3 regions of the Paenibacillus sp. GCM10027629 genome follow, and region 3 is predicted to be linked to each of the others. Evidence: riboswitches for the same ligand, from Rfam matches in the RefSeq annotation. Region 3 holds a riboswitch; each other region holds the start of a gene.
The links. Region 3 has a riboswitch for ZMP and ZTP ahead of ACFQZR_RS24155 (bifunctional 5,10-methylenetetrahydrofolate dehydrogenase/5,10-methenyltetrahydrofolate cyclohydrolase). Riboswitches for the same ligand answer to the same signal wherever they lie in the genome.
Positions count from the first base shown of each region.

Region 1: it holds a riboswitch for ZMP and ZTP, as region 3 does, so the genes downstream of both, ACFQZR_RS01095 (DJ-1/PfpI family protein) here and ACFQZR_RS24155 (bifunctional 5,10-methylenetetrahydrofolate dehydrogenase/5,10-methenyltetrahydrofolate cyclohydrolase) in region 3, are expected to answer to the same signal.
Region 2: it holds a riboswitch for ZMP and ZTP, as region 3 does, so the genes downstream of both, rpiB (ribose 5-phosphate isomerase B) here and ACFQZR_RS24155 (bifunctional 5,10-methylenetetrahydrofolate dehydrogenase/5,10-methenyltetrahydrofolate cyclohydrolase) in region 3, are expected to answer to the same signal.

Region 1 is NZ_JBHTGZ010000003.1:7-4,597, forward strand. Features, by position in the region: gene ACFQZR_RS01085 (hypothetical protein) at 557-1,201, shown strand; gene ACFQZR_RS01090 (VOC family protein) at 1,418-1,882, shown strand; ZMP/ZTP riboswitch at 2,084-2,163, shown strand; gene ACFQZR_RS01095 (DJ-1/PfpI family protein) at 2,222-2,794, shown strand; gene ACFQZR_RS01100 (helix-turn-helix transcriptional regulator) at 3,159-4,103, shown strand; gene ACFQZR_RS01105 (epoxide hydrolase family protein) at 4,207-4,591, shown strand, end outside.
Region 2 is NZ_JBHTGZ010000005.1:343,473-348,063, reverse strand. Features, by position in the region: gene ACFQZR_RS07535 (serine hydroxymethyltransferase) at 1-790, opposite strand, end outside; gene ACFQZR_RS07530 (TIGR01440 family protein) at 1,090-1,647, opposite strand; gene rpiB (ribose 5-phosphate isomerase B) at 1,690-2,142, opposite strand; ZMP/ZTP riboswitch at 2,294-2,375, opposite strand; gene ACFQZR_RS07520 (low molecular weight protein arginine phosphatase) at 2,428-3,003, opposite strand; gene ACFQZR_RS07515 (manganese efflux pump MntP) at 3,059-3,619, opposite strand; gene ACFQZR_RS07510 (L-threonylcarbamoyladenylate synthase) at 3,739-4,591, opposite strand, start outside.
Region 3 is NZ_JBHTGZ010000012.1:760,402-764,992, forward strand. Features, by position in the region: gene ACFQZR_RS24140 (GNAT family N-acetyltransferase) at 1-20, opposite strand, end outside; gene ACFQZR_RS24145 (class I SAM-dependent methyltransferase) at 88-837, opposite strand; gene ACFQZR_RS24150 (cyclodeaminase/cyclohydrolase family protein) at 1,085-1,720, opposite strand; gene ACFQZR_RS24155 (bifunctional 5,10-methylenetetrahydrofolate dehydrogenase/5,10-methenyltetrahydrofolate cyclohydrolase) at 1,723-2,574, opposite strand; ZMP/ZTP riboswitch at 2,657-2,742, opposite strand; gene htpG (molecular chaperone HtpG) at 2,955-4,591, shown strand, end outside.

The sequences.
Region 1 (4,591 bases), on a different contig from region 3:
ATTCAGTATATGAATTGGGATTTCTCTCATCTGAAGCCTGGCACGTTATATGATGTCTACGTGAAGGTTAAGGTGAGATCGAGCTTCGTCCTTTTCCTAGTTCAGAGGGGGGGATCGTTTCAATTATTGCCCCACAAGATGACATTGGGATAACAGTTACCGTAGGGGAACATCAATAGAGCAATTATATGTTATTGATTATCCTGGAAATTATCATTTGTTATTTATAGAGGAGGGGCGACCTTTCTTTTTTTGTTGGATTGGGATGCACGGCGACGTAAAATCTGGACAAGGTCAGTCATAATAGGAGAGATGATTAATCACTCCGTGGATTGGCTGAAGCAAGTTTGAACTGAGCTAACGGGCAGATTAGTTGAATAAACAAACCATTATTGAGCAGGCTGCCGAGCCTGCTCATTTCTTTAAGCTAACGGGGAGGATAGTGGAGTAAAGATATGGTAAAATGGGTGTGTAATATGCTCTCTTGATGGTTAAGGAGACCGACTTGGAATATTCTTAAGTCAATCGATGGAGTATTATACAAGGATAAGGTGTGATGCGGGTGACTGATTTTACAATGATTAAAAAGCTGTTTCATATTACGAAACGAAATGGGTTTAGTCATGACGAGATACAAACCATTAAAAATAATTTTGGTGAATTGCCCCAGGTGTTTATAGATTATTATTTGGAACTCGGTAAAGACGAGCGGCTGAATCATACGCAAGATAGTTTGATCAAACCCGAGCAACTCCAATACTTCAAACATAGCGAATATTTAATTTTTTATTGCGAGAATCAACGTGTCTGTGTTTGGGGAATCCATAAGAACGATTTATCCAGGTCCAATCCCCCTGTCTATATGAGTTACGATGAAAAGGTATGGAAAAAAGATTTTGAAACATTGACCGATTTTTTTCATGCGATGGCCTATTTGCAAACCGTATTCGCTCTTGAATACGGCTGTGAATCGTTCTATTCCATTGAACAAACCGACTTGGATTTTATTCGTGAAAATTTTAATAATAAAGGTTTTTCCTTTCGGCATTGGATTGGCATCGAATTTTATGGGAATTACGATGACAGCATAATAACAGTGATGAAAAATAACGATAGTTTTGATTTGATCTATGCTTCAAGCAACAAAGAACATTTTGATGAAATGGATCGGGTTCTCTCAAAACGGGGAGTAGTAATTTGAAATCAGATAAAGATAAATTTGTTGCAGCTACCTTCAAAACTAAAAACGATGGAAGGCTTGGTCCAATTATTATATATATTGAACCTAGAAACTTGTAGGACAACAATTGATATTTTAGATGTATACTCTAATTTCTACGTATTAAGCTAACGGGACACGATAGCTACATTACGTACAGGTGACAGCATACCATTAACCTGTTCAAGGAGCAGAGCTATGATTAAGAATCTATACGAGACTCATTTACAAGTTAAAGATTTGAATGCTTCTATTGAGTTTTATAACAAGTTGGGACTGGAACTTTCATTATTAATTGAGGAAAGAGGAATTGCATTTTTTTATATTGGAAAGGAACGTCAATTACTTGGTCTTTGGGAAGTTCCAAAGGGAAGTGATGTTAGCAAAAGACATTTTGCTTTTGGGACTGATTTGGATTTATTAAAGGATTCAATTGACTGGCTACGAGAAAGAGGTCTTGAACCCATTAAAGCTTTTGGAAAAGAACCAATTGAGCCAATTGTACATACATGGATGCCTGCGGCAGCTATTTATTTTAACGATCCTGATGGTAACGAATTAGAGTTTATTTCATGGTTGACGTCTGAACCTAAAAATTTGGGATATGCAGTTTATTTAAGTGAGTGGAACGAAATGATAAAGTCCGAAAAATCACAAAATTAGTAGTAACTGTTTTAGTAATTCATTGAAGTTCCAACCGTCTGAAGTTAACAGATTATTCCGCTAACGGGACACGATAGCTCAATAAAGAATTTGAAGGCAGCCAGCTACTTGTGATCGGTTGCCTTTTCTTAACCAACTGGCAGTTTAATTAAGAATACGTGATTGATTTATATGATTTTCCAGAATACAATATAGTAAATATCTGGTATGTGCAACTGGCGTAAACGTGGATAACCATGAGGGAGCACATATTCATATCGCCGTACGCCTGGGCAAAGTATTTGATCTTAAATCAGATACTTTTTTTATTTCACATGATGAAAGGTCAGGTGCTTAGTAATGAAGATGGCTTACATTTTGTTTGATAAGATGACTACTTTAGATTTTGTTGGTTTTTATGAAGCTGTAACATGGATGGGAATTCTAAAAGCAAAAGAAAATGTGTCGTGGGATTTTTGTTCGAACAAAGAACAAATAACCGATGACAGAGGATTAACTATGAAAATCAATCATGTTTCCCCGGACCTTTCGGTATATGATTTGATTTTTATTCCTGGAGGGTTGTCTACAAGGCAACTCAGGAATGATACTGACTTTATCTCATGGATTCAGACCGCACTAAATGTAGAATATAAGGTGTCTGTTTGCACGGGAGCTTTAATTCTGGGTGCTGCTGGAATGCTAAATGGTAAAAGAGCAACAACAAATCCATCTGCATATGAATTATTGACACCTTATTGCTCAGAAGTTGTTAAGGAGCGCTATGTAAGAGATGGTAACATTTTTACAGGTGGAGGAGTATCTGCTTCCATTGATTTGGGTCTGTATTTCATAGAATCGCTTACTAATGAAGAAGTTGTTCAAAAAGTTCAAGAAAAGATGGATTACCCGTACTATATATCGAAAAGATAAAAGTTTTCACGTTACGCTAACGGGACACGATAGTTGAATACTATACATTGCTGAGCAGACTACCGCAGTCTGCTCATTTTATTGAACTAACGGGCAGGATAACGGAATAAGCCAATCAAGCGTAGATGTATTAGAGCCCGGTTTTATTAACTGGGGCTTGATCATTTAAGATGATATCTGAATTCGTGGTTTCAAAAAAAAGCAACAAAACACTGGTGAACTTTCTAATCCTGACAGACTATTGTCTACAATGCAAGTTTATTATACAAGTAAGAGCCTAATTACCCGCAGGAGTTAAAGCATCGTATTCGTGGAACTGAAATATTTTATTAACCAGTTACCTTATTGAATTGGGGGGACAACAGTGAAACTTGAGCGACTTATGGCCATTACGATCCTTCTATTAAACCGCAAACGCGTACAGGCCCAAGAATTGGCTGATCGTCTGGAGGTTTCATTGCGTACGATTTATCGCGATTTGGAATCATTGAATCTAGCAGGAATTCCCATTATTTCGTACACGGGAGCAGAAGGCGGATTCGAAATCATGGAAAACTTTCGATTGGATCGGCAAATGCTTTCATTCAATGAACTTATTTCCCTCTCTACAGCTTTGCGAGGCCTTCAATCTACACAGGCATTTAGCAACCAAAATTTAGACGGGCTGCTCGACAAAGTTGGCGCATTGGTCTCGAAGGCAGAACAAGGTCGTATGGCTGGTGCTGATCAGGTCATCATTGACTTAAATCCGTGGAAAAGCAGCTCTTCAGAACGAAACAAGTATGACACGCTGCATAAAGCCGTAAGTGATAAAAGGCTGATCCGTTTTACATATACCAACGGACAAGGGGGAGAAACAGAACGTTGTATTGAACCTATGGGGCTGGTGCTCAAAGGCTACACGTGGTATCTTCACGGTTATTGCTTAAACCGAGATGATTACCGCATGTTCAGGCTTTCTCGGATCCGGAATCTACTCATTCTTGAGGATACGTTCCAGCGTCGAATGGTGACACTGTCTGAGTTGAATGAAAATTGGGGTCCGCAGCGCGATTCCAAGATGGTCGATCTGGTGCTTAGATTTACAGGACCGGCTAAGGTTCCAGCAGAAGATCATTTTGATGCGGATGAAATTGAACGGCAACCCGATGGTTCGCTTATCGTTCGGGTCCGATACCCGGATAACGACTGGTTAATCGGCTTTTTACTTCATTTTAGAACGGATTTGTTCATTCTTGAACCCTCGCATATTGCTGCAGCTGTACGGAAAAGTGCTTTGGAGATAGCTAAACTTTATATCGATTGTTGACACACTGTTGTCAATAAGCATGGTTTATTATGAGTTTAAATAGAGAGAACACATTAATCAGTTACAAGAAAATACAAAGAAATTTGAGGAGGCTTTCCAAAAAATGACTCATTCAGAACAACAAATTGTACGCAGTGGCCACCAGAGCACTGAGATCAAGCCTTTCCGTATCGATGTTCCGCAGGCTGATCTTGATGAATTACGAGACCGTTTAACCCGCACCCGTTGGCCGGATGCTTTGGCCGGTGTAGGCTGGGACTATGGTATTCCCGTTGATTACCTCAAGGAACTGGCGGAATACTGGAGATCCAAATATGACTGGCGCAAACACGAGGAATCTCTTAACAAATTCCCGCAGTTCACCACCACCATAGACGGACAGAACATACACTTTCTGCATGTACGTTCCCCAGAACCAGATGCAATGCCGTTGATCATCACACATGGTTGGCCCGGTTCGATCGTTGAGTTTATGAACATTATAGGAC
Region 2 (4,591 bases), on a different contig from region 3:
TCACGTGCATAAGTGGTCCGCCTTGCGAACCTGGGAATACCGCTTTATCAATTGCTTGTGCCCATGATTTGCGGCAAAGAATCATACCACCGCGAGGTCCGCGCAATGTTTTGTGCGTCGTTGTTGTTACGAAATGTGCATGAGGCACTGGGCTAGGATGCAATCCTGCAGCCACTAGACCTGCAATATGCGCCATATCGACGAAGAACAATGCGCCTACATCATTAGCAATCGCTGCGATTTTCTCAAAATCAATAATGCGTGGGTACGCACTTGCACCTGCTACGATCATGCGAGGTTTGTGTTTGAATGCTGCTTTGCGCAGATCATCATAATCAATGCGGAAATCTTCTTCGGATACGCCGTATGCTACGAAGTTATAGAGTAATCCGGATGCATTGACCGGACTACCATGCGTTAAGTGACCGCCATGCGCAAGGTTCATACCAAGAACCGTGTCGCCAGGTTGCAATGCCGCTAGGTATACTGCCATGTTCGCTTGTGCGCCCGAGTGAGGCTGCACGTTGGCATGTTCAGCACCGAACAATTCTTTGGCACGGTCTCTAGCGATATCTTCCACGATGTCGACATGTTCACAACCGCCATAATAACGTTTGCCTGGGTAGCCTTCTGCATATTTATTCGTAAGAACGGTTCCCATCGCTTCCATAACCGCTTCGCTCACGATGTTCTCTGATGCGATCAACTCAATGTTGTTGCGCTGGCGTTGAAGCTCCAAGTCCATTGCTTTTAATACTTCAGGGTCTGCCTGTCTCAAATGATCTACCATTTCCAATTCCTCCTCATGATTAGCGGAGCAAGGCTCCAATATATTGAGTGGTTCAAAAAGTCGGCTTTTCAGCACCGAGAAGGTTGCGAGAATGCGAAGCATATGCTTTCGTAGCGAGTTTTGCTACGCAAAACTTTAAGGAGAAGCGCAGTGTAGGAGAAACCTACATGAGCATCTTCAATGTTTCCAAAGGAAACATCCTTCGAAAGCATATGCTCTTCTAGTATGAACGCAAGATTCGATGTCGAACCCACTTCTTGAATCACTTCGTGATTAAAAGTTGATTTTTTGAACTTCCTCTAAAGACACGTATAAACTGCTCGTTCGCCGCCGATAAGCTTCGGCCTCGTTCGGGCCATCGTCACGCGAGCCTGCCCCACCTGCTTAATCGATGGACGTACAGGAACAGCGACGCGGCGCAAATGCATACCAATGAGCGTCTCCCCAATGTCTATCCCCGCATGCGCTTCGATGGTCTCCACGAGACATGGCTCCGTAAGATGACGATACGCATATGACGCCATCGAACCGCCGGCTTTCACAATAGGTACCGCGGACACCTCATCGAGCCGATAGTATTCTGCTGCTGCGCGTTCGACGACAAGCGCTCGATTCAAATGCTCACAGCATTGAAAGGCGAGATAGAAGCCGATTTCACTGCGAACTTTCTCAAGCCCAGCATACAATTCGGCTGCTATCGCCTCGGCACCGCTCGTCCCGATACGCTGACCTACGACTTCGCTGGTGCTCGTGCCGATCACGACGATCTGGCCTGCTCGAATCGATGCTGCCTCGACAAGCTCACGTAGGATCTGCTCGACTTGCTGCTGAATAGATTCTTGTTCTTGTTGATTCATCGTAACCGTCCCCTTTCACTTCTTCCACTGAAAAAGAGTCTTCTAGGAGCGATATTGCTGCTCGATTTGATTCACTTTGTTCACACGGTTCAAGTGGCGTGGACCTTCGCTAAAAGGTGTCTCCAGCCATACTTTCACAATTTCCTCGGCTAGTCCAGGACCAATCACGCGTTCACCCATTGCAAGTACATTCGTATTATTATGTTCACGCGTTGCTTTTGCAGAGAAAAGATCATGCACCAATGCACAACGGATACCCGGAACTTTATTCGCTGCGATGCTCATGCCAATCCCTGTCCCACAGACAAGAATTCCACGATCAGCTTGCCCCTTCACTACTTGCTCACATACAGCAATCGCATAATCCGGATAATCAACTGAATCCGTACAATTGCAACCGAGATCTTCCACATCATGTCCTAATGAACGTATAACTTGAATTAGCCCGTCTTTGAGAAGCGTTCCTGCGTGGTCTGCGCCAATAGCGATTTTCATAGTCGTTCCTCCTGCTACCCCATCGTAATCATTTTCCATAATAATATGTGTTCAAAAAACCGGCTGACTTTTTGAACAACCTCTTATAGTATACCTAATTTGTGGGGAAAAAACGAAAAAAAGAGCATGACGCGTCGAATTCACGTCTTTGCTCTTTTGCCCAGGCGACCGGCCGTATGTTCCGATGCTCCACCGTGGTAATATCCACTTCGTCGCCAGTTACATCGGATCTGTCTCGATAGGATCATCATATCTCAAACGATCATGAAAATCAATGGGGCATTTTCAACCCTGTGCACGCTTCAGCAGCTTCAATAATGCGCTATGAATTTCGGCCAAGCAATGACGATATTCTCCCAGAGAACCGCCATACGGATCACTTATATCAAAGCTGGGAATGCGCTGTTGCAGCGCAATAATGGCTGCTCGGTCCGAATCCGGAATCGGCTCACCTAAAGCATGCTTCATCTGCCAGTCAGCAATGCGCTCTTCAAGCGTAATCAAATCTGCAATGACTTGCTCGTCCATTTCCACATATTCCTTGAGCGTATAAGTATGCTCAATCGAGCTAGGGAACTGTTGAACAACGTGCTGCTTATGTCCGCTCGTCATCGTCAGGATCAGATCTGCCCATTCGATTTCGCTACCCGTCAGCGGGGTAGACGTAGCTCCCGCAGCAGCAATCTGATGGTCTTGCAAAGCCGTAACCGCATTTCTCGAGATGGACGCGCCCTGCGACGCTGCAACACCCGCCGAACGAACTTCGATATCCAGATTTGCATCCTTCGCAAGCTTGCGCAGCAACGCTTCTGCCATCGGACTCCGGCATGTGTTCCCGGTGCATACGAATAAGATGTTCATCACACGCTCATCTCCTTTCTGCTTGCTAGATTAAATTCGTCTCATCGAATTCAAATTATAAAATAAATAATACGCCAAATGTAAATAAAATAACACCGCCAAACGCCTCGCCATATTCGCTTAGACGATGACTAACTTGGCTGCCAAGCATGAGCCCCAGGATCGACATAATCCCGCCGCACAGTCCAAAGGATAAAATCGTCAGCCATAAGTTAATAGGGAACATGCCTAAGGATACACCTACGGAGAAGGAATCGATACTCACGGAGAGGGAAAATAAAACAATCGCCCAACTGCTGCGATAATCAATGGATTGAACGGCATCTCCCCGCAGGGAGCTATATATCATATGTCCACCGAGCAATAGCAGCAGCCCACCTGCAGCGAGCGTCGCAACATTACCGAGCAGCGCCCCCAAATACCGCCCCATGTACAACCCAGCTAGCGGCATCAAGATATGGAAGATCGCAACAACGGCCCCGATCTTAATAATCTCTCGCACGCGAATCCCTTTCATACCGATACCCAGTCCGAGCGAGAAGGCATCAAACCCTAACGCAACGGCCATGACCAGTATGGTGATTAGCTCGCCCCAAATTGCTATGCCCGTTTCCATCCACGTTCCTCCATTGTCCATATGATCTTGTACAACCATATGCGGACAGGGCCGGAAAGATACATTGAAATTGTGGGACAAGGGGAAACAACGCAGTAGAACAGGGATTAATAACCAATTTAGAGCTGGATGATTCGGTGACCTGCAGCCTTCACGAGCCGGTTCATGACCGCAAGGCCAATCCCGTCTTCCGGACAAGCTTCGGCGAGAATGAACGTGACGCCCTGCTCGTCGAATTCACGCAGCGCGGCATACAGCCGCTGCGCGGCATGCTCCAACGCATGCAAGCTGCCACAGGAGACGACGACATCCGCGCGATACGCGGCGATATGCTCGTCGAAGGCGAGTACGCCGCTGCGTTCCCCGCGCTGCGATGCAGCATCGAGCTCGGCTTGAATCCAAGCCGAGACTTGTCCCGGCGCATCTCCCTTGACGATGCTCATGGTCCCGCGCGGCGCATAGTGCGCGTATTTCATCCCCGGCGATCGTGGGGTATGGCCTGCGTCGTCCGCAGGAGCGGCGTGCTCCGCTGTGCCTTGCGCTAAGGCACTGTCGCCAGCATGGCGACTCGCGTCCGTAATCTGCTCCGACGATGCCGCGATGGCATCGCTTGGCGCGATGTCGGACGTACGCGTGAGCGCCGGGTCGATCGTGACCTCAGCCGCGACCTCGCGCAGCGCCTCGACCGTGACGCCGCCCGGGCGCAGCACGTTGACGCGGTCGCCGATAAGCTCGACGACCGTCGACTCGACGCCGACGCCTGTCGGCCCGCCATCGACGATGCCGTCGATGCGGCCCGCGAGGTCTTCGCGCACGTGCGCGGCGAGCGTCGGGCTTGGGCGCCCTGAGCGATTCGCGCTTGGTGCCGCGACCGGGCAGCCTGCACGCGCGATCAACGCGAGTGCGACATCATGCGCCGGCATGCGCACGCCAACCGTCGATAACCCCGCAGTTACGCGGGGGGAGATGACG
Region 3 (4,591 bases):
ATGGCTTTGCGTATCATCATTGCTTATCTCCTCTGTTATGTATAAAGATCCCCGTTATCGATTACATATCGAGGATCTTGGGGTTGATTATTTGTGTGCTACGATCATAAATCGTTCGGAATTCGTTCGAATCCCTCGATCGCATTGATGCTCCTCTACGAACTGATAGAGAAGCATATAGTCCGTCTCGTCCTGACCGAAGTTCGGAATGATCGGTGTATGCTTCAATAGGAATAGGAGATCTTGAACGGATTTATAGTAATCTGTCGCATTGTATTCATACACTTGAATGTTCTTCAAGCCTGCGTCCCTTAACTCTTGGATATATCGACGCTGCAAGGTGCCATGCGAGATTCCCCAGGATTGCCCTCTTCCGAACGCTTGCTTCAAGTTCCATTTGTCTCGTTCACTGACCTGCTGCGTGAAGAAGATTCCGTCGTCGGCTAGTACTCTAGCAACCTCTTGCGCATGAAATTCAGAGTGTCTGCAAGAGACGATGTTGAACAATCGATCTGGAAAAACGAGTCGCTCAGCATCCATTTGATGGAAGCGTACATTGGATTTCCCCGCTTGTCTTAAGTTATTCTCTGCCGTCTTCATCATACCAGATGAACAATCTATGCCAATTGCGAGTAGTACGGCATCCGCAATAGCTAACAGCGCTTCTCCCCCACCCGTACCGATATCCAGGAGGAGATCCGACTTTCTGCAGACCCCCGTGACTTCTTGGTAGAGATCCCACTGTATCCCTTCCGAGACCACTTTCATCCTGCTGAAATCCCAGCCGTTCATTGCACCAACCTGATCATAAAATTGTCGATATTCTTGTTCATTCATGTCTAATTCTGCCACCTTCCAAAATGATTCATATACAAACGAAAAAGCCTGCCAATAGACCTTAGTGGATATTCTCCGTTATGCAAAAGGGCATACAACCCCCTTGATAGCTGGTACGCGTGTTACCCAGCCCGGAGACTATCTACCTCGAATCATCTGGAAAGCCATGTTCCGTTCACCTCAATTTGGAAGAATACTTCAAGTATAATCGGTAGGGTGCTTTATATTCAAGTAAGCGGGACGGTCGTTACACACCCATTCGGCTTTTTACCGTGATCATCGTCACTTGCTTGAACTTATCGATGTCTCGCATTAATTGCGTGATCGTGTCGCTATATTTCTGTTGTAACGACGAATCTGTCAAAGACACTAGATTGATCTGAGCCGTCAACAAAGCCGATTGTGCCGCAGCCTCGAGCAAGATCGTGCTGATTCCTAGATCAGAGAGCACATGCGGATTGCAACAATCAGCGATTCCCTTCGCGTACCGCATCCCCGCAAGACATGCTTCGATCAGACGGATCGGCACATCAATCGCCTGAATCGTCGCTTGTTCCAGCGCCTGTTTACGTGCTTCTTTCTCCGATTCGGAGTTCCGCGGCAGCTTGAGAGCGGCCACGTACTGCTCGAAGCAATCCATATCCTGCGCAAGCAGTTGTTCATAGATTGTCGTGAGCGTATTCATCCGCTCTAATGTCTCATGAATCTGCTCCTGATAAGCTGCATATTTCTCGCCTTGCGAGAGGTTGCCTACCATCGAGGTCATCGAGGCGCCTAATGCCGCAACAAGCGCAGCGACACTGCCTCCACCCGGTGTAGGACTTGAACTCCCGGCTTGCTCAATAAAAGTCCGAATGGATTGATCCCATTGGTTCGTACGCATGATTAACGCACCTCCTTCTGCAGACGGATGGCCTTCATGAGATTCTGATAGAGAATGGCCGTCGTTAACGTCCCGACGCCGCCAGGTACGGGAGATATGGCTTGTACATGTTGAGCCACGTCAGGCGAAATATCTCCGACAATCTTCCCTTCATCCGTTTCATTAATGCCTGCATCGATGAAGACGAGCTTCGCATGCACCATATTCGGTTGAATCATATGCGCGCGCCCTACCGCTGCAATCGCAATATCCGCATGATGCAGATGCATCGCAATATCTGGCGTTCTCGAATGGCAGACCGTCACAGTCGCTTGTTCATGCTGAAGCAGATGGAATAAAGGCAATCCTACCGTCTGCCCTCGGCCGACCAAGGTCACATTCTTCCCTTCCAATGGATAGCCGTAATGCTTCAGGAGCTGAATGCAAGCCTGCGGCGTAGCCGGATAGAGTCCCACTTCCCCTGTAATGGTCGCTCGCTGATTGCTCGGGGTCACCCCATCAATATCTTTCCATGGTGTAATCGCATTCACGATGGTTGTCGCCGATAGATGCTTCGGCAGAGGGAGCTCCAGCATAATCCCGTGTACCCTGGGGTCAGTATTTAACCGTGCGACTTGCTGCAAAATCTCTTCCTCATGCACCCCTTCCGGGTATTCATAGAGATCGAATGCAACCCCGAGCCGCTGTGCAATCTTCTGCTTCGACTGCGCATAATATGCGGATGCTGGATCCCCTTCCACCAGGATGACGGCTAGCCGAGGCTCGTGCCCTTTCCCCTTCCATTCTCCTACATGCTGCTTCACGGTCTCATACACTTGATCTGCTGCTTCCTTCGCCTTCATTATTGTCGTCATTTCGACAACCTCCTATTTGAATAAAATAAGAAACAAAAAAAAGCATTCACAGCAGACTCGTACCATACGAATCTTCTGCAAATACTTTTCCCCAGGCGAACGGATCGGTAGAGCGGGAGGCTTCCTCGTGGTTCATTCCACTCATTTTCGCCAGTCACATCCCGCTTTTTTTCTTATTTTAGCAGAGATGATCTTAAGATGCACCCCTTGATTCTCAGACGAGACGTACCCTCCGCTATTGACACCCAATTTTGGAATATGGTATATAGAAATAAGAATTAGCACTCATTCATCCAGAGTGCTAATCACCCTTGCAGCCGTACTACATAATCATAGCAGCAACACATATCTGACTTTTAACCTTGAAAGGAGATTTATTCATGACTAAGAAGCAGTTTCAAGCCGAATCCAAACGATTACTGGAAATGATGATTAACTCCATCTATACGCAGAGAGAAATTTTCCTGCGCGAGTTAATCTCGAACGCGAGTGATGCCATTGACAAAATGTACTATATGGCCCTTAGCAATGACAATCTTGTTTTTGACAAAGAGAACTATTTCATTAAGGTCACTGCGAACAAAGAAGCTCGTACGCTGACGATTACTGATACGGGGATCGGGATGACGAAGGAAGACCTTGAGAACAATCTCGGCGTGATCGCGAAGAGCGGATCGCTAGCCTTCAAGAAAGAGAACGAAGCGAAAGACGGACACAACATCATCGGTCAATTCGGCGTCGGCTTCTATTCGGCCTTCATGGTCGCAGACGAAGTGAAGGTATACAGTAAAGCCTTCGGAAGCGATGAAGCTTATGTATGGGCATCGTCAGGTGCTGACGGCTACACAATTGAGCCATGCGATAAGACTACAGTGGGAACGGAAATTGTCCTTAACATCAAGCCGAATACGGAAGAAGATCAATACGATGAATATGTAGAGGAATATCGCCTCAAATCCATCATCAAGAAGTATTCCGACTTCATCCGCTACCCAATTAAGATGGATGTGCAAGGAAAACGTCCAGTAGAAGGCAGCGAAGAGCTTGAGGATTACCAAGAAGAGCAGACGATTAACAGCATGGTGCCGATCTGGCGCAAAAATAAAAACGAGTTAACTGCCGAGGATTACGATAATTTCTATGCGGAGAAACGTTACGGATTCGACAAGCCGCTGAAGCATTTGCATATCAGTGCAGACGGTGCTGTCGTATATAATGCGATCCTCTACATTCCAGAGAGCACACCTTTCGATTATTACACGAAAGAATATGAGAAAGGCCTTGAGCTATACTCCAACGGCGTATTGATCATGAATAAATGCGCAGACCTGCTGCCGGACTACTTCAGCTTCGTCAAAGGTTTGGTCGACTCCGAAGACCTCTCCCTCAATATTTCCCGGGAGATGCTGCAGCATGACCGCCAGCTGAGCTTGATCGCGAAGAACATCAAGAACAAAATTAAGAGTGCATTAACTAGCCTCTTGAAGGATGACCGCGAGAAGTATGAGCAGTTCTTCAAAGCCTTTGGCAGACAGCTGAAATACGGTGTATATAGCGACTACGGTATGAACAAAGAAACACTGCAAGACCTGCTGATGTTCTACTCTTCCACCGAGAAGAAGCTGGTTACACTCGATGAATATATCGCGCGTATGCCGGAAGATCAGAAGTACATCTACTACGCAGCAGGCGAATCTGTCGAGCGGATCGAGAAGCTTCCACAGACCGAGCTTGTGGCGGACAAAGGCTACGAAATCTTGTACCTCACGGATGATATCGATGAGTTCGCAATCAAGATGATCATGAATTACAAGGAAAAAGCCTTCAAATCCGTATCCAGCGGCGATCTTGGTATCGAAGCAGATGCGAACGATAAAGCTGCAGAAGCGGAAGAACAGGATAATCAAGCCTTGTTCGACCACATGAAGACGATCCTCGCCGGCAAAGTGAAGAACGTCAAAGCTTCGAAGCGCTTGAAGAGCCATCCAGTCTGCCTCTCTACGGAAGGTGAGCTCAC